One region of the Vagococcus lutrae genome, then DNA from elsewhere that is predicted to be linked to it. Evidence: riboswitches for the same ligand, from Rfam matches in the RefSeq annotation. Region 1 holds a riboswitch; each other region holds the start of a gene.
What was found. Region 1 has a riboswitch for magnesium ahead of mgtA (magnesium-translocating P-type ATPase). Riboswitches for the same ligand answer to the same signal wherever they lie in the genome.
Positions count from the first base shown of each region.

Region 2: another riboswitch for magnesium. It lies ahead of M2919_RS00640 (GNAT family N-acetyltransferase); the one in region 1 lies ahead of mgtA (magnesium-translocating P-type ATPase).
Region 3: another riboswitch for magnesium. It lies ahead of mgtA (magnesium-translocating P-type ATPase); the one in region 1 lies ahead of mgtA (magnesium-translocating P-type ATPase).

Region 1 is NZ_CP097017.1:267,325-273,877, forward strand. Features, by position in the region: gene M2919_RS01290 (amphi-Trp domain-containing protein) at 1-150, opposite strand, end outside; gene M2919_RS01295 (hypothetical protein) at 469-642, opposite strand; M-box (ykoK) riboswitch at 779-951, shown strand; M-box (ykoK) riboswitch at 1,116-1,293, shown strand; gene mgtA (magnesium-translocating P-type ATPase) at 1,410-4,100, shown strand; gene mtnK (S-methyl-5-thioribose kinase) at 4,232-5,437, shown strand; gene M2919_RS01310 (s-methyl-5-thioribose-1-phosphate isomerase) at 5,418-6,470, shown strand; gene M2919_RS01315 (L-fuculose-phosphate aldolase) at 6,486-6,553, shown strand, end outside.
Region 2 is NZ_CP097017.1:123,049-129,601, forward strand. Features, by position in the region: gene gndA (NADP-dependent phosphogluconate dehydrogenase) at 1-55, shown strand, start outside; gene M2919_RS00630 (response regulator transcription factor) at 168-854, shown strand; gene M2919_RS00635 (HAMP domain-containing histidine kinase) at 854-2,341, shown strand; gene M2919_RS00640 (GNAT family N-acetyltransferase) at 2,384-2,827, opposite strand; M-box (ykoK) riboswitch at 3,119-3,295, opposite strand; gene yidC (membrane protein insertase YidC) at 3,391-4,341, opposite strand; gene M2919_RS00650 (acylphosphatase) at 4,436-4,711, opposite strand; gene M2919_RS00655 (TrmH family RNA methyltransferase) at 4,820-5,581, shown strand; gene M2919_RS00660 (HD domain-containing protein) at 5,680-6,171, shown strand; gene M2919_RS00665 (winged helix-turn-helix transcriptional regulator) at 6,260-6,553, shown strand, end outside.
Region 3 is NZ_CP097017.1:88,071-94,623, forward strand. Features, by position in the region: gene M2919_RS00485 (GntR family transcriptional regulator) at 1-328, shown strand, start outside; gene M2919_RS00490 (aldo/keto reductase) at 329-1,252, shown strand; gene M2919_RS00495 (NAD-dependent epimerase/dehydratase family protein) at 1,264-1,923, opposite strand; gene M2919_RS00500 (TrkH family potassium uptake protein) at 2,049-3,410, shown strand; M-box (ykoK) riboswitch at 3,501-3,688, shown strand; gene mgtA (magnesium-translocating P-type ATPase) at 3,792-6,425, shown strand.

The sequences.
Region 1 (6,553 bases):
GGTTGTGTGGTTTCCTTCAGTAAAGTGAAATGTCCCTTCTTCTTTAAGTTTCTTAGCAATCGTTTCAAGTGTCGTTGCAAACTCATGTAAACGCTGATGCTCTTCACGATCAATAATGACTTGAGTGACGGGCTTCTTATTATTTTCCATAAAAATCCCTCCTTTATTCTTTATCTTTATTATAAAGGAAGTAAGGGGTGTTTTTAAAGAAATATGATAAAATGAACGATAGCCCACTTCACTTAGAAGCGGGCTATCTCACTAATCAATATTTAAAATAACTGTTACAATATTTTGACTTTTTCTCGTTTAAACAATGTCATCCCTAACCTCTATGACATCCTTGTAGCTCTTTAACTACGCCAGTGCGAATAAATTTCTTCAAAACAAATTAAAATAATGTATTTAAACATTTTTCATATCTTACACAGTATATCATAGTTTTGTTTCGAATCATAATCTAAGCGTTTAGTTAAGTGTTTCTTCGTAAGCTTCGATTTGAGCGAGTGTGCGTTGGAGTTCTATTTCATTGTGAATGAAGTTCATCGAGTTACCTAAATCTTTGTGACGTTGTTCTTCAAGACGGTCAACTTCTTTTTTTGCTTCGACAATCAGCATGTTAATTTCTTTTTCTGTTTTCATTCTGAACACCTCCTGTATGATATGTTTATTATACACTCAATTATTAAAGATTGTAATTAAAAAGACTTTGAAAATGTGGTAAAAAAATGAAGAGTTGACGAAATATCACATCAATGGTAGGCTTATAGTTAATAAAATAAAGATTTGTTAGGTGAGGCTCCTATACAAACACAGGCTGCTGCTCAAAAACGTCCAGAGACGCCAATGAGTAGGACAGGACTAGTCGACTTAAGGCTTTTCCCAAGGTAGCTAAAGAATGGACATTCTTTTACGTTGTATAGTGTCAAAACTCAACGAAGTGATCCGTGTTTTTTTAACATGCCTATTTATCTCTTACGTTGGTTTTGACGTAAGAGATTTTTTTGTCTTTATTTTAAATAAAGCATACAAGGGGTGATGTTATGGAAAATTCAGATTGTTCGTGTAGGTGTTTAGGAATGGACACTGATGATCCAGCACCCGATAGAAAGTCTAGGACTTTTCGTTAGGTGAGGCTCCTATATAAACACAGGCTACTGCTCAAAAACGTCCAGAGACGCCAATGGGTAGGACAGGAATGGTCGAGTAAGGCTTTTCCCAAAGTAGCTAAAGAATAGAAATAGCTATTCTTTTACGTTATATAGTGCTAAAACTCAACGAGTTAGATGAGTTAAATGGTAATTAGATGATAATTTCTAGCGCCTTCAAAATGTTCGGCGTCCTTTTGTTCATGAATGGAGAAAAGTGCGACCGGTTATATTTATGGAGAGCGAGGGAAAAAAATGAGAATGAAAGAATTAAACAATACGCTGTCAGTTATGGATAAGCGTTATGAGTTTGCAGCAAGAAGTGAAGTAGCGCGCCTTACTAGAAAATTAGGAGGCGGTCAAAATGGATTGGCACAAGATGAGGTGGAAAATAGTCGTCGTAAATATGGGGCGAATATTTTGTCCGAATACGAAAAAGAATCTTGGGGAACAAAAGTGAGAAAAGCTTTTTTTACCCCGTTTACGATTATATTAATGGTGCTTGCGATTATCTCGTTTGTGACTGATTATTGGTTGGCAAGTGGGGCTGAAAAAGATCTAACGGCTGTTATTATTATCAGTACGATGGTAACAATCAGCGGTAGTTTGACATTGTTTCAGTCAGTTAGATCATCAAAAGCAGCGGAGAGTCTTTTATCGTTAGTTAGAGTTACGGCGACGGTCACACGTAAAGGACAAGAGAGAATAGAAGTCCCTACTGAAGAAATTGTTGTAGGTGACCGCGTTCACTTGTCTGCGGGAGATATGATTCCAGCGGATATACGGATTATAGCGGCAAAAGATTTGTTTGTTAGTCAGTCGGCTATGACGGGAGAAAGTCATCCGGTAGAAAAGACAGCTCCTGTAGATATTTCAGCGAGAGAGAGTCAAACTGATTATCAAAATATGGTGTATATGGGCAGTAACGTTGTCAGTGGTACGGCGACAGGTATTGTGGTTGCTGTTGGCGATGATACTATTTTTGGTGGAATTGCTCGGGATGTTGCTAAAACAGATGAATTGACAAGTTTTGATGTTGGCATTAGTGAAGTTTCCTGGCTTTTAATTCGTTTTATGTTAATAATGGCTCCGACAGTTATTTTAATTAACGGTCTAACAAAAGGGGATTGGGTAGAGGCGCTCTTTTTCGGATTGTCTATTGCTGTCGGATTGACACCAGAGATGTTACCAATGATTGTGACGACAAGTTTAGTCAAAGGTGCTACAAGTATGGCGAAAGAAGGAACAGTTATTAAAGATTTAAATGCCATTCAAAACTTCGGTGCTATGGATGTCCTTTGTACGGACAAAACTGGGACGTTAACACAAGATAAAATTGTATTAGAATATCACTTAGATATTAATGGACAAGAAGACGCCCGTGTTTTGCGACATGCATACCTAAACAGTTATCATCAAACAGGATTAAAGAATTTAATGGATATTGCGATTATCGATGCCGCATCGAAAGAATTAAACATTTCGTCTTTAAATCATGAAAAGGTAGATGAGATTCCATTTGACTTTGAGCGTCGACGTATGAGTGTCGTTGTGAAAGATAATCAGAATAAAGTTCAAATGATTACTAAAGGCGCGGTAGAGGAGATGTTAGAGATTTCATCTTTTGTTGAAGTCAATGGTGAAGTTAAACCACTTTCATCAGCGATTAAAGAAGAAGTTTTACGAACAGTCGATACATTAAACGAAGATGGCTTGCGTGTGGTGGCTGTGGCACAAAAGACTAATCCGCGTCCAATCGGAGAGTTTTCGATAGCAGATGAATCAGAAATGGTGTTAATTGGCTATCTTGCTTTCCTAGATCCACCAAAGGAAACGACGAAACAGGCGTTAATGGCATTAAAAGAGCATCAAGTCGGCGTTAAAGTTTTAACGGGTGATAATGAGCGAGTGACACGAGCAGTCTGTCAACAAGTAGGATTGGAAAATGAAACGATTATTAGTGGACGTGATTTACAAGAGATGTCTGCTGATAAATTTCTTGAAACGATAGAGAATCATTCGGTTTTTGTGAAACTTTCACCAGCCCAAAAAACAGATATCGTCAAAGGATTAAAAGAGAATGGACATACGGTAGGATTTTTAGGTGACGGGATAAATGATGCGCCGGCGATGAAAGCATCGGATGTTGGCATTTCAGTAGATACGGCAGTTGATATTGCGAAAGAGTCGGCAGACATTATTTTACTTGAAAAGGATTTAATGATTTTAGAAAAAGGAATTTTATCTGGTCGTGCGGTTTTTGGAAATATTATTAAGTATATTAAAATGACGGTCAGTTCAAATTTTGGGAATGTTTTTTCAGTGTTAGTCGCTAGCATATTCTTACCATTCCTGCCAATGACAGCTCTGCAACTACTCGTTCTTAACTTGATTTACGACATCTCATGCATCTCAATTCCTTGGGATAATATGGATGATGAATATTTAAAATCACCGCGTCATTGGGATGCTAAATCAATTGGTTCGTTTATGAAATGGCTCGGACCGACTAGCTCGATTTTTGATATTACGACCTATTTCTTATTATTCTATCTAATCGGACCACAAGTATTCGGGGGAAGTTATCATAGTCTATCACCTGAAAAGCAGGTCTTATTCGTTGCTTTCTTCCATGCAGGCTTATTCGTTGCTTTCTTCCATGCAGGCTTGTTCGTTGAATCATTGTGGTCACAAACATTAGTAATTCATGCATTGCGAACACCTAAGATACCATTCTTACAAAGTCGAGCTTCCTTTATCGTCATGACGATTACAACACTAGGTATTTTAATTGGTACGGTACTACCTTTTACTTCTATAGGGCAATCGGTTGGTTTAGTGCCATTAAATGCGAGTTATTTCTTCTGGTTGTTGTTAACAATTGTCGCGTATATCGCGCTGGTAACCGTTGTGAAAAATCTTTATATTCGTCGTTATCAAGAATTACTTTAATTTTATTGAAGTTATGTCTTTTGCTAATGTGCTATATTCATTGGCAAAGGCATAACTTTTTTTGTTTTAGGATTGTCTTTTAATCCGTGAACAAGGTAAACTAAGTAAAGATGTATGGAAGGAGAGATAGCATGCATGAATTATTGACAGATAAAACAATTCTGCCTTATTTAAGTAAGACACTTCCTGATTTTGCGAATGATAATTGCACGGTTGAAGAGATTGGTGACGGAAATATCAACTATGTTTTTCGAGTGACTGATAAAAATAATCAACGGCGGCTAATTGTCAAACAAGCTGACAAATTACTACGGTCGTCGGGTCGTCCATTAGATATTAAACGAGCCGTACGAGAAGGGCGTGCTTTAGAACGGTTAAATGAGGTTGTCCCTAATTATACGCCTAAGATTTATGCTGTAGATGAAGAAATGGCGATTATTATTATGGAAGATATTTCAGAGTATCGTAACTTGCGTCATGTCTTGAGTGAGTGCCAGCAACTCCCACAGTTAGCTAATGATTTGAGTGAGTTTTTAGCCGTGTCGTTAGTAAGTTCGACAGATTTAGTGATGGAGGCATCCCGAAAACAGCTAGAACAAGCTTTTTATTCAAATGTGGAGATGCGTGAAATTAGTGAAGATTTAGTGTTTACTGAACCGTATAATAATCAAAAACAACGTAATCAAATTTTTCCTGGAAATGAAGCCTTTGTCCAAAAGCATTTGTATGAGCATGAGGCATTAATCATGGAAGTTGCCTCACTTCGTTATCATTTTATGAATCACGGACAGGCACTGTTACATGGTGATTTACATTCTGGCTCCATTTTTGTATCTCAAAATGGTTTAAAGGTTATTGACCCAGAGTTTGCATTTTATGGACCAGCAGGCTATGACATTGGAAATGTGGTGGCGCATTTACTACTGGCGTTCTATCATCAATTAGCACAAGACTCAGTTTCGTTAACTTATTTATGTTGGTTACGGGAAACGATCATCTGTATTTTGGTTGAAACAGAGAATAAGATGAGTGACTATTATGAAAAAGAAGTGACCTTGTCTCTCTATCGAACCTCTCGCTTTAAGCAAGAGTGGCTAAAAGGGATTATTTGCAACACTTATGGCTATACGGGAACGGAAATGATAAGAAGAGTGGTTGGAGATACAAAAGTAGCTGAAGTCACTACGATTGAAGACAGGGAACGACGTCTAGATTTTGAGCGTGCGGTTATAACGTTATCGGAAAAGCTGATTTTAGACCGTCACACGATGACATCAGATTGGTTAAATCAGCATTTACAAAAGGAGATAGATAAGTATGAAACGAGAAGATTATAACCTACCTTTTATGCTGCGTTATGAGAATGTTGCTTGGTATGAAGATGGGAAAGTCCGTATTTTAGATCGTCGTATTTATCCTACAGAAGTTCGCTTTGTCACTTGTACGACTTATCAAGAAGTGGCCCAAGCGATTACAGATATGGTGACACAAAGTGCCGGACCTTATACAGCAGCAGGGATGGGTATGGCTCTAGCTGCGTATCAAGTAAGAGATGAAAGTGTAGTAAAACAACGTATTTTCTTAAAAGAGGCAGCCGCTACGATTGGTCATGCTAGACCGACAACGGCTAATCGCATGTTACAAATCACTCATCATGCTTTGCAAGCCGCTGAGTTGGCCTTTGAACGTGGCGCATCAGCTGAAGAAGCAATTTTTAACGAAACACTTAAATCACTTAATCGTCGCTATGCGACAATGTCACGTGTGGGGGATTATTTGTTAACAAAGATAAATGCAAATGACCATGTATTGACCCAGTGTTTTGGCGAGACAATCGTGGGCATGATGCTTCGCGGAGCGATTGAGCAGCAAAAAGTGTTTAAACTTTATACTGCTGAAACGCGACCTTATTTACAGGGAGCTCGTTTAACGGCTAGTTGTGGTGTTGACATGGGGTTTGATACTACGGTGATTACTGATAATATGGTCGGTTATGTAATGGAGTATGAAGGAATTGATTTGTTTACTTCAGCCGCCGATACGATTGCATTGGACGGCTATATAGCGAATAAGATTGGAACAAAACAAATCGCATTATTAGCGCAACATTATGACGTGCCATATTATGTCACGGGCATACCTGATGAGCATAAAAAAAGCCATCACGACATTGTCATTGAAATGCGTGACCCCCAACAGGTATTAACGTTTCAAGGGATACCGCATACCCTTAATGGAGCTAAAGCTTTATATCCGTCATTTGATATCACTTCTCCCAATTTAATTGCGGGGATTGTCACGGATAAAGGCATTTATCAAGCCACTGAGGTAGCGACTTATTTTGATACTGCGGTGCAACAGTTTTATTAGAAAGTGAGAGAAAAGATGAAGTATAGAGACGAACGACAAGAAATGGTGACATTTGGGAAGAAAATGATGGAAGAGCGTTTGAC
Region 2 (6,553 bases), 140 kb from region 1:
ATATCAAAGAAAAGATAAAGAAGGCACGTTCCATTACGACTGGTATCAAAATTAATCATTTTCAGGAAAAGCTATCATTCTTTGCTTAGAATGATAGCTTTTTTCACATTTTATCGTTATAATACTAACAGTATTAGATTATATTTCGAAGAGAGGAAATATGAAAGATGAGTAAAATTTTAATCATAGAAGATGAAAAAAACTTAGCACGTTTTGTTGAGTTAGAATTAAAACATGAAGGATATGAAGTAGAAGTCCATCACAATGGTCGTACAGGGCTTGAAGCAGCTCTTGGCTCTGATTGGGATGCGATTTTATTAGATTTAATGCTACCTGAGCTAAATGGTTTAGAAGTTTGCCGTCGTATTCGTCAAACGAAGGAAACACCCATTATTATGATGACAGCTCGTGATTCAGTGATTGACCGTGTATCAGGTTTAGACCATGGTGCCGATGATTATATCGTTAAACCTTTTGCGATTGAAGAGTTGTTAGCTCGCTTACGTGCCTTATTACGCCGTATCGATATAGAAGGTGACCGTAATGTGACTAAGCAAACAACGTTAACTTATCGTAATTTAACAATCGAAAAGGAAAATCGTGTTGTTCGACGAGATAATGATGTGATTGAATTAACTAAACGCGAGTATGAATTACTCTTAACTTTAATGGAAAACATCAATGTCGTCTTATCACGTGATGTTCTCTTGAAAAAGGTATGGGGATATGAAACAGAAGTCGAAACAAATGTGGTCGATGTTTATATTCGCTATCTCCGTAATAAAATTGATGTGCCAGGTGAAGATAGCTATATCCAAACCGTTCGCGGTACAGGGTATGTGATGAGATCTTAATGAAACGTTTAAAAGAATGGTGGGAGTCTCAGCCTTTTAAAATAGGTCTTAGCTTTAAATGGACACTGATGACCTCGGTTTTTGTTTTTGTTATTGTCACGATTTTTTCAGTAGTGACTTATAAAACGAGTTTTGCTATTTTAGTGAAGCAAGAACGCGAAAATATTGAGATGACTTTAGACCATATCACTAAGCGTTTGAGCACTTCTCAAAATGAGCTTTCAATTCGAAATACTACCTACTATTTGCGTGAAGGAAACTCACAACCAAGTATTGAGCCGATAGACCAAACGTTAGAAGCGAACTTAATTCGATTGAACACGTTTATTTCAGAACTGTCACAACCCGAGTTAAGTGTATCGGTTTATAATTTAGATAAAAAACTCGTTTTCGAAACGCGAAATACTGGTTATCCTTATGTTGGTAGTAATAGTAAGAGAATAGAAGAGCAAAAAGTGGGGAACTTATCTGGGTTTGTCGCGTATCAACCTGTTTTTTCTCAAAAAACAGGCGAACAAACGGGTTACGTGCAACTTTTTTACGATTTATCTTCCGTTTATGAAGTCAGACGTAAGTTATTAAATACTCTAGTGACGTTAGTGTTACTTGGCTTAGTGGTGAGTTTTGTACTAGGTTTTATCTTGTCGACTTACTTCTTACGTCCATTAAAACAAATTACTGAAATCATCAATCAAATAAAAAATGACCCGCAAGTTGACGTGCGTATTCCTGAGATGAATCGTCACGATGAATTTGGAGATTTAGCAGAAGTCTTTAATGACATGATGGATCGTATGCAAAAATTTATCGAACAACAGCAACAGTTTGTTGGAGATGTATCACATGAATTGCGTACACCTGTTGCTATAATTGAAGGGCATTTAAAGCTACTTAATCGCTGGGGAAAAGATGACCCTGAAATCTTAGAAGAATCGCTAGAGGCGTCACTACAAGAAATCACGAGGATGAAAAGTCTTGTACAAGAAATGCTTGACCTTTCACGTATTGAGCAAGTAGAGTTTCAACACAAACATGATACATCATTAGCAAAAGAAGTCATTCATCAGACTGTCAATAACTTTACTTTACTTTACGAAGAGTTTATTTTCATATTAGATGATGATTTATCTGAAGAAAAAGAAGTCAAAATGTACCGAAATCATTTTGAACAAGTGTTAATTATCTTACTTGATAATGCGGTTAAGTACTCTTTAGACCGTAAAGAGATTCATGTTTCAGTCTCTTCTACTATGAATACCCTAGAAATCGCCGTTCAGGATTATGGGGAAGGGATTGCCGAAGAAGATCTTGACCGTGTGTTCAATCGCTTTTATCGTGTTGATAAGGCAAGAAGTCGTCATAAGGGCGGCAATGGACTCGGTTTAGCGATTGCGAAAGAACTCATTGAAAACTATCGAGGAGCCATTCAAGTGGATAGTGTCTTAGGACACGGCACAGTGTTTAGAATTCAACTACCTATTAAATAATAGAAAAAACCGCTCGTCTCCTTTTAGGGGACAAGCGGCTTTTTATTGTAGCCGTTTAATATAAGGCTTTAAAATTAGGCCTTGCGACTTAATAAATGTATTGCCACTAGACTCATAGCCCAGTTTTTCATAAAATAACCAAGCTGATTCTCTTGCGGTTAAAAAGATTTCTTCGTAATCTTGTTGGCGTGCAATTAATTCGGCATAGGCCATTAATGACTGGCCAATTTTCATTCCACGATAAGCGTCTGAAACAGCGACTTGTTTGATTTGTGCTGTGTTCTCACGGTCAGTATTATCTAAAAAGAGTGTCCCAACCACGCGTTGGTCAATAATTGCTGCTAGATGAATGGCAAGCTCTTCTTGAATTGGCGCATCTGTGATAAGTGTTAATCCACTTGGTTGGTTCAAATGCTGATTGCGTAAAGCAATGCCTTCATAATATTCTTTACTTTGCCATTGAATTGTTTTCATTTTGATTGCCATAATCTATCATCCTTTCTCACATTACCTTAAAAACTAAAACTGAAACATCGAAAAATCCGTTGTCTGTTTGGTAATAGGGATAAGGTGATGACTGAGCATAAATGATAATACAACATTCATTATTTTTTTCATGTTAGCCTCCTATGATACGGCCACCATTAGATGATTGCCATATGTTTTGATATACGTGTGCAACTGACTGGGTCCATTCGCGTCGTCCATGACAACCACCTCCTTAAAATATAAAAAAACCTTACATGACGAAAAACGCAACGTAAGGTTGATAGTATCAATCATGATTAATCGTTGAGTTTTAGCACTATACAACGTAAAAAATTATCGTAATAATTTTTAGGTACATTCAGAAAAGCCTTATGTCGACTATTCATGTTCTACCCATTGGCGTCTCTCGACGTTTCTGGGCAGTACCCTGTGTTTGTGTAGAAGCCTCGCCTAACAAATCTATTAAGTTATAGCTAAAATATAACATGATTTTATCTGTTTGACAATCAATAAAACAAAAAAGAACTTGAATGTTCAAGTTCTTTTTCACAAAGTATCATTTATTTATTTCGTTGTTGCTTACCAGCATTACGTCCTTTTCCTTGTGGACGATTTCTTGCAGGTTGATTGACTTTTTTTGTAGCCGGTTTAGCAGTTGGTGTAACATTTTTAATTGGTTCAACTGGCTCTGGTGGGTTTAAACGCATCATTTCTTCAATTTCCGCTTTGATTTTTGGTTTTTGGATTAAGTTTGTATAAAGAGATTGTAAACAACTGAAAAGTCCTCCGACAACCCAGTATAGCGTCACTCCAGCTGGAGATGAGAAAGAAATAAACGTAATCATTAGCGGTGACATATAAAGCATCATTTTCATTTGTTTCTTTTGTTCTTCAGGAATACCTATCATACTAATAAAACTTTGTAATAAGTAAGCTAAACCTGCTAGGATAGTCAGCAGTAAGCTTGTTTGACTTAAGTTGATACCTAAGAATGTCGCATTAGAAATATCAATGCCAACTGGATATTTGACTGAGAAGAATAAAGCAGTAAAAATTGGCATTTGAATTAGTAAAGGTAAACATCCGATACCACCAAACATGCTAACGTCGTATTTAGCATAGAGTTCTTTCATTTCCTTATTAACCGCCATTTGTTCTTCAGGAGAAGTAGCCATTTTTAATTTTTCCTGAATAGCTGTCATTTGTGGCTTGAGATACGCCATTTTTTCAGACATGTAGGTTGATTTTTTAGTCTGATGTAGCATTAATGGGAATAATAAGAGACGGACGATAATCGTTAAAACGATGACAGCAACCCCATAGTTACCAAAGATATCGACTAAGTAGTTGATAATCACACTCATCGGTTTTACTAAAAAGTTGTAAATTAAACCGTTCCCAGTTGGTTGTCCAGCATTTGGACCTGTTTTATAAACATCGACACAACCAGATAACGTTAAAGCGAGACCGAATAACCCTGAGGCCATTAGCCATTTTTTCATATTTTTCATTGCGTTCTTCCTTTTGTTAAATTTTATTCATAAGAATAACTATAATCGAAAATGAGATAGTTTTCAATGATTAGTTAGAACCTTATGAGAGTCTTTAATAGGTTACCTTAAAAGAGGAGTAAGTTGGCAACGTATCGTCATATTCTAATTCATAATCATCGACACGACCGCTTGGAGTAGGGGAAGCTTTTATTTTTTGAATAAACAACGCTATTCTTTCGGGACTACCACTGGCTTCAATATAAACGGAACCATCCGCTTGATTTTTAACGAGTCCTTTTATTCCATATTGGTCGGCGACAAATTTAGTCATATAACGAAAACCAACTCCTTGAACGCGGCCATAAACAGTTAATCTTATTTTTTTCACCAGAATCACTCCTTTCTTTCTATTATATAGGGTGACTAGAGAATTGTCATGCTAACATTCGCATGCTTCATGTTATAATAGACAGGCAGTGTGATAGGAGGATAACACATGGAAATTATAACATCTAAACAGAATCCTAAGATGAAAGAGTTACGCAAACTAGCCAAAGCTAAGGAGCGTCAACGACAAGGTCGCTATCTTATTGAAGGAGAGCACTTAATAGAAGAAGCGGTACAGGCTGAAGTTGAAATAGAGCATATTATCGTGACAGAAGCGTACTACCATAGTAAAGAAAAGGAATTGAATGAATCTATACTCATCGTGACATCAGAAGATGTTTTTAATAGCTTATCTAACTTGCCGAGCCCTCAAGGAATTATGGCAGTATTGCCAATAAAAAATATAGAATTGCCTGATAAAGCAACAGGAAAGTGGTTGTTGTTAGACGAAGTGCAGGATCCAGGAAATGTGGGAACGCTCGTCCGCACGGCGGATGCTGCAGGGTATCAAGGTGTCATCATAGGAGAAGGTACAGCGGATATCTATCAACCGAAAGTTTTGCGTTCTATGCAAGGAAGTCATTTTCATTTGCCTGTGATATCTGTGGCGTTAACGCAAGCGATTGATTGGTTTCATGAACATCAAGTCCCAGTTTATGGCACGGCTTTAGATGAAACGGCGTTACCTTATTATGAGGTGGTGCGAACCAATGATTTAGCGATTATTATGGGGAATGAAGGAAAAGGAATTCGGCCTGAACTTTTGGCGAAGACAACAAAAAATCTCTATATACCAATGCCCGGCAAGGCGGAGTCTTTAAATGTCGGAGTGGCAGCAGGTATTATTTTGTTTGAAACGATAAAAAAATAGCGTGTTTTTTTAAAATCAAACGCTAGTAAAAATAGATAAGTCGTGATATGATAAGGAACGTAGTCAAGTCGCAGTGGTCCACATAAAGGAATGATGAAATGAATTTAGATTGGCAATCAGATCAAGAATACTTGTCATTAGTAGAAGATCTTTTAGAAACTGAGGAAGTCCAAAAACTTTCAGAGTTCAAACAACATCGGTATGCGACACGCTTGAGTCATTCGATTAGCGTTTCTTATATAAGTTATAAAGTTGTTAAAAAATTAAATGGTGATGCACGTGCGACCGCTAGAGCGGGATTATTGCACGATTTATTTTATTACGATTGGCGAGATACGAAGTTTGATGAAGGTACACATGCCTATGTTCATCCACGTATCGCAGTGAAAAATGCAGAAAAGTTAACAGAACTATCCGATTTAGAAAGAGATATTATTATTAAACATATGTGGTTAGCAACAATTGCGCCCCCTAGATATAAAGAAAGCTTCGTCGTCACGTTTGTTGACAAATACTGTGCGACACATGAAAGTTTAATGCCTGTGTTTAGAAGAGCTAAACGAAAAATGTCCGCTTTCTTTATGGTTTAGTCAGTCAAGAAGTGATGAGTCGTAAAGATTATCACTTTTTTGTTTGACTTTAATTAAGAGAAGAATTGAGGTGGATTTAATGAAAACGATGGATGTAAATGAAATAAAAGAATTTCAAATGTGTCCGAAGTTTGAAAAAACATTCAGTATTCTTGGTAAACGTTGGAATGGACTGATTATTGATGTCTTGCTGCTTGAAGGGACACAGCGTTTTGGTGAATTAGCTGATAAAATTCCGAATATTAGTGACCGTGTTTTAGTCGAACGACTAAAGGAACTTGAAACGTTCGGTATTGTTAAACGTCAAGAAGATTCTTGTAACAGTAAGAAAGTAGAGTACTGTCTAACAGAAATGGGTTGCGCTTTGAAGCCAGCGATGAAA
Region 3 (6,553 bases), 180 kb from region 1:
TCGAAAACAGCGTACTTTAATCGAAGAAGAAATGTTAAAGTTTTTTGAGTTGTTGACGAGAGACTATCCTAATAAATATTATCAAGAAGTTTTACTACAAACCGCTTCAGATTTAATTCGTGCAGACTTTAAACAACTCACACAGAAAACAAGACCGTTTGGGCAGCTCTTTTTATATCATTATGAAGTTTTCATAAAGCACGTCTCAGAAAATAATTTTCCGTTAGCCAGAAGAGAAGTTCGATTATGGATAAATAACTTAAAGTTAGAAATTGTTGACCAACAGGATTTGGGAGACTGGGATAAATATCGAAAGGAGCAAGACTAAATGAACTATATTGAAATTGGTGGCGAAGCAGCCCTTCGTGCTTCACAAATAGGTGTAGGATGTATGCGGTTTAATCGCTTGACGATGACAGAGGCGGTTGATTATTTGAATCATACACAACAGTTAGGTATTAACTTTTTTGACCACGCTGATATTTATGGAAAAGGGAGTTGTGAAACGCTTTTTGGAAGAGCGTTAAAGCAAACGTCTATCGAGCGTGAACAGCTGATTATTCAATCGAAATGTGGCATTCAACCGGGATTTTACGATTCGTCGAAAGCTCATATTCTAGCCAGTGTTGATCAGATTTTGCATCGTTTAGGTGTCGATTATTTAGACATTTTGGCTTTACATCGTCCCGATGCTCTGATTGAACCAGAAGAAGTAGCCGAAGCATTTGAACTTCTTCGAGAAAGTGGTAAAGTTAAATTTTTTGGTGTGAGTAATTATCATCCGCTTCAAATCGAGTTGTTAAAGCAAGCTTTACCTAGTGATATGCCGTTAGTAGTCAATCAGTTACAATTTGGTTTAATGGCTAATCATATGGTGGCTGAAGGGATTCATGTTAATCGTCATGAAGCCGAAGCGATTAATCGAGATGGTTACGCATTAGATTATGCTCGACTTCATCAGATGACGGTACAGGCTTGGTCGCCTTATCAACACATGACGGAAGGATTGTTTATCGACCAACCAGAGTTTCCTGAAATAAATGCGTTGTTAAGTGAATTAGCTGATAAATACCAAACTACTAAGACGGGTATTGTAACGGCTTGGAATCAGCGACACCCAGCTAATATTCAAACATTAGCTGGTACGATGACTAAAGAACGTCTGACAGAAATTGCTAATAGCAGTCACATTGTTTTATCCCGTGCAGATTGGTACGCGTTGTATCAGGCTTCAGGCCATGTTTTACCATAAAAAAAGACCTTTCATTTAAGCGAAAGGTCTTTTTTATTAAAGGTTTGAATGATACCTGTTTCTTTTTTTATGAGACTGTTAACGATAAGTGAGCTCAAATCGTCTCGTGTAATGGGTAGGACGTTTTGGACTTTTTGACTAATAAATGGAATATATTTGAGGATTGCGAGAGAATAGCCAAAGAACAAGGACGATGGTCGGTCTTTGTCAACTACTAGCCCTGATTGAATAATTAGAGATGGAAGTGGAGCCTGTGTAATCAGTGCTTCCGCTTTCTTCTTAGTTGTTAAGTACGTAGGCGACATCCAAGGACTTTTTCCAGCAGCAGACAAGTAGAGATAGTGAGGTATCTCGTTTTCGATTAAAACAGGCAATAAACCTCGCTGCAAGTCAACGTGATAGCGTTGGAAAGTTTGATTTGTTTTTTTATTTTCTTTTAATAACCCAATCAAGTTAATGACGACGGGTTGTGCAGAGAGTAGTGATTGCCAAGAAGAAAAATCAAAGACATCTGTTTTTTGCCACGTTATAGAAGGGTGATGTTTCCATTCTTCTTTAACATTTTTACCACCAGAACGTGATAGACTGGTGACACGAAAACCGTGTTCGGCTAGCTTGACACAGACGGACTGACCAATAAAACCACTACCGCCTAAAACAATAACGTTCATCGTGGCACTCCTTTCCAGATATTGGGTAATTTATAAGAAAGAATTGAATCTTTCTTAAATACAGTATACTATGAAGTCACTACTAAACGATAGTAAGACAATGTAAGTAAGGTGAGGGAATATTTGTGATAAAGAAAAATAAACAGCCTAAAGCTAATTATCGCTTTACGCCTGTTCAAGCTATAACAGCAAGTTTTTTAATGGTAATTGTCATCGGTACGTTTTTACTGTCGTTACCGATTTCGTCAAATTCAGGACATACGAACTTGTCAGATGCCGCCTTTGTAGCGACTTCATCGGTTTGCGTGACGGGTCTTACCACCGTGAATACGGCAGCTCACTGGAGTTTGTTTGGCCGTATTGTGATTATGTGTTTGATAGAAATTGGCGGAATGAGTTTCATGTTAATGACGCTAATCGTGGTCATGTTTATGCGAAAAAAAGTGAACTTCCAAGCACGATTAATTTTTAAAGAGTCTTTAAACTTAGGTGAATACTCAGGGGTCTTGAAGTTAGGATTGTATGTCTTAAAATTTTCATTTGTGACACAAATGATTGGAACGATTTTATTTTCTTTTTATTTTATCCCTAAGCATGGTGTAATTAATGGTTTGGGATATAGTGTTTTTCATGCGATTTCAGCTTATTGTAATGCTGGTTTTGATTTGTTTGGAAATAGTTTAGAAGGAGTGCGGACTAACAGCTACTTTATGTTAGTGGTTAGTGGTCTGATTATTGCCGGAGGTCTGGGATTTGTTGTTTGGCGAGATTTGTTAACTTGGTACAAACGCCGTAAAATGACTCTGCATACTCAGTTAACATTGCGTATGACTATTATTATTTTAATCAGCAGTTTTATATTGTTTTTACTATTCGAAAATAATTTACAAGCATATAGTGATCAATTAACTCCGTTTCAACGTATTGTGAATACATTTTTCCTTGCGGTTACACCAAGAACAGCAGGTTTTAATAGTATTCCATATGCGGATTTATCACATGCTAGTTTATTACTAACGATGATGTTAATGTTCGTCGGCGGAAATTCTGGCTCGACAGCAGGTGGGTTAAAAGTATCAACATTAGGTGTGCTACTACTTCATGCATGGGCGACAATTAAAGGGAAGAATCGGACAGTTTTTCACTATCGTACGATTAAGCAAGAAATTGTCATGCGTGCTTTTGCGCTCTTCTTTATATGTGTTACCATTACGATTACCGCTACTGCGTTACTATCTGTAACAGAAGTAATACCGCGTGAATTTGGTATCGAATATGTAGCCTTTGAAGTCTTTTCGGCGTTTGGTACAGTAGGCGTCACGTTAGGTTTAACACCCCATTTAACGATGATAGGCAAGTTTGTCATTATGTTACTTATGTTTATCGGTCGTGTGGGAGTGTACACGTTCTTATTATCAATCGCGGGTCGTCAACGCAACAATGAGGGATTGATACGCTATCCTGAAGAGCACGTGATGGTCGGTTAATTTTTTAAAATTAAAAAATTCATATTCATGCTGTATAGAATATTTGACAAAAGGAATCTTTATATGTAGTCTAGTAAGTGTGATAAAAATAGAACAATCTGTTAGGTGAGGCTCCTGTCTGGAAATACGCTACTGCCCTCCAATAATCGAGAGAATATTGTGATGAGTTTTTTTAGGGTCAACTGAAATTGTCGAACAAGGCTTTTTCTAATGTAGCTGATAGTGATTATTGACTATCTAAGCCATTCAGTGCTAAAACTCGACGTTGAGATTTGGCGTATTATATAGAATAACGTTGTTATTTATAATGCACTCTCGTGTCGAGAGTGCATTTTTTGTTTTATTTAACAGAAACGTTCTAACGAAGAAAGGGATGAGGAAATGGAAAAAAAACAAGCAGGAAAACAACCAACATTTTCTGGCGCATCATCAAAAGATAATGAGTTAAAAAAACTTGTTAAACTTTCTGATCGAGAATTGATGATGGAGTTACGTACGACGCCAGAAGGTCTGACCAGTGAGGATGCTAAACTTAGGTTGGAAGAATTTGGTCCAAATGAGGTGGCAGCTCAAAAGCCTCGTCCAGCATGGAAATTATTGCTACACGCGTTTCAAGATCCATTTGTCTATGTTCTCGCATTGTTATTAGTTGTTTCAGCTTTAACAGGCGACCATGATGCTGCTATTATTATGGGAATTATGATTACGGCAAGTGTCATGATTCAATTTATTCAAGATTATCGGTCACAGAAAGCAAGTTTTGAATTGAAAGAAATGATTGAAAACACCTGTGCGGTAACACGTGATGGCGAAGTTATCGAGATTCCGATGGACGAAGTCGTTCCAGGAGATATTGTCAGTTTAGCAACAGGTGACATGATTCCAGCCGATGCTAAATTAATTTGGGCAAATGACCTATTCGTCAATCAGTCATCCATGACGGGTGAATCAATGCCGGTTGAAAAGTTTGTCTATTCAGGTGTCAGTGAAGAAGAAATTCAAGAAGATGATTTAACAGCGCTTGACTTACAAGACTTAGTGTTTATGGGGACGGACGTGCTTAGTGGTCAAGGGAAAGCCTTGATTTTAAAAACAGGAGAAGATACATTCTTCGGTGACATTGCTAAGAACGCGAGTGAAAAACGAGGAGATACCGCCTTCGACATTGGAATTACACGTGTCAGTAAAATGTTGCTACGCATGGTAGCGGTGTTCTTCCCAGTTGTATTGTTTTTAAATGGTGTTTCAAAAGGAGATTGGAACCAAGCTTTCTTCTTTGCTATTGCAGTAGCAGTCGGTTTAACACCTGAGATGCTACCGATGATTGTGACAAGTAACCTTGCTAAAGGTGCTATTAGTCTTTCAAAAAAGAATGTGATCGTAAAAGAGTTAAGCTCCATTCAAAACTTAGGGGCTATGGATATTCTTTGTACAGATAAAACCGGTACAATTACGGAAGATAAAGTTGTTTTAGTGGAGCATGTGAATCCAAAAGGTGAAATGGATAATCACGTTCTTAGTATGGCTTATCTTAATTCAAAGTATCAAACAGGTTGGAAAAACTTAATAGACCATGCTGTCATTAATTACTATGATAAGTTCCCAGAAAAGCATGAGTTTAAAGAAGTTATCAAAATTGACGAATTACCATTTGACTTCACACGACGTCGCTTAACAGTGGCGGCTGAAGTAGATGGACGTCAATTAATGGTAACAAAAGGTGCGGTTGAAGAGATGTCTGAAATCATCACGCATGTTGAATTAGATGGTGAAGTCGTAGAAATCACGCCAGAATTAGAAAAATCCATGCGTGCAGTCAACGTTGAAATGAATGAACGAGGTATGCGTGTTATTGCGGTAGCTTACAGAGAAGATGTTCATCAAGAGCCTGTCTATACGATTGAAGACGAAGAAAAAATGATTCTAGTTGGCTACGTAGGATTTTTAGATCCAGCGAAAAAATCTGCGATATCCGCTATTTCATCTTTACATGAACATGGTGTCAATGTAAAAGTGCTAACAGGTGATAATGAGATAGTCGCACGTAAAGTCTGTGCGGACGTCGGAATTGAAGTTGACAAAGTTTTAAATGGGCATGAATTAGAAGAAATGTCTGATTTAGAATTACAAGAAAAAGCAGAAGGCATTAATTTATTTGCAAAACTATCTCCAATGCAAAAGTCACGTATCATCCAAGTTTTACAAAATAAAGGCCATACTGTTGGTTTTATGGGAGATGGAATTAATGATGCTCCCGCTTTAAGAAAAGCCGATGTTGGTATCTCTGTGGATACGGCAGCGGATATTACGAAAGATGCTAGTTCAATTATTTTATTAGAAAAGAGTCTGAACGTTTTGGCTGACGGTATTTTAGAAGGTCGTAAAGTTTTTAGTAATATGATGAAATATATCAAGATTACCATCAGTTCTAACTTCGGGAATGTTTTCTCTGTGTTAGTCGCAAGTGCGTTTCTACCGTTCTTGCCTATGTTGTCCATTCAATTGTTAGTTCAAAACCTTGTTTATGACTTTGCACAGTTAACGACACCGTGGGACAACGTCGATGAAGAAGATATTATTAAACCCGTTCATTGGAAAACGGGAAGTCTTTTGAGATTTACGGTTATTTTAGGACCTGTAAGTAGTATTTTTGATATCTTAACTTTCTTTATCATGTGGCATATATTTGGTGCTAATACTGTTGCTGAACAAGGATTGTTCCAAGCTGGTTGGTTCTTAGTAGGGCTTATTACACAGACTGTAGTCGTTCATGTCTTACGTACGAAGAAACTACCATTTATCGAAAGTATTGCAAGTCCGTCACTGCTCATCTCTAGTTTATTCGCTATTGTCGTGGGCTTAGTAATTGTTATTACCCCACTGCGTACCGGGTTTGATTTTATGCCGCTACCAAGCAATTATTGGCCATGGTTGATTGGAATTGTTGCAGCGTATATCGTGACTACTGAAATAGCAAAACGTATTTATATCAAAGTGAATAAAGAATGGTTATAAGATTGAAACTCTCAGAAATTTTCTGAGAGTTTTTTCTTTTAAAACGATTATTAAATAATAAATAGAACAGAAAGTGTAACAGAAAACTAATCTTGTTATAGTCGTGGTGTAACAGCTTAGAAACACAA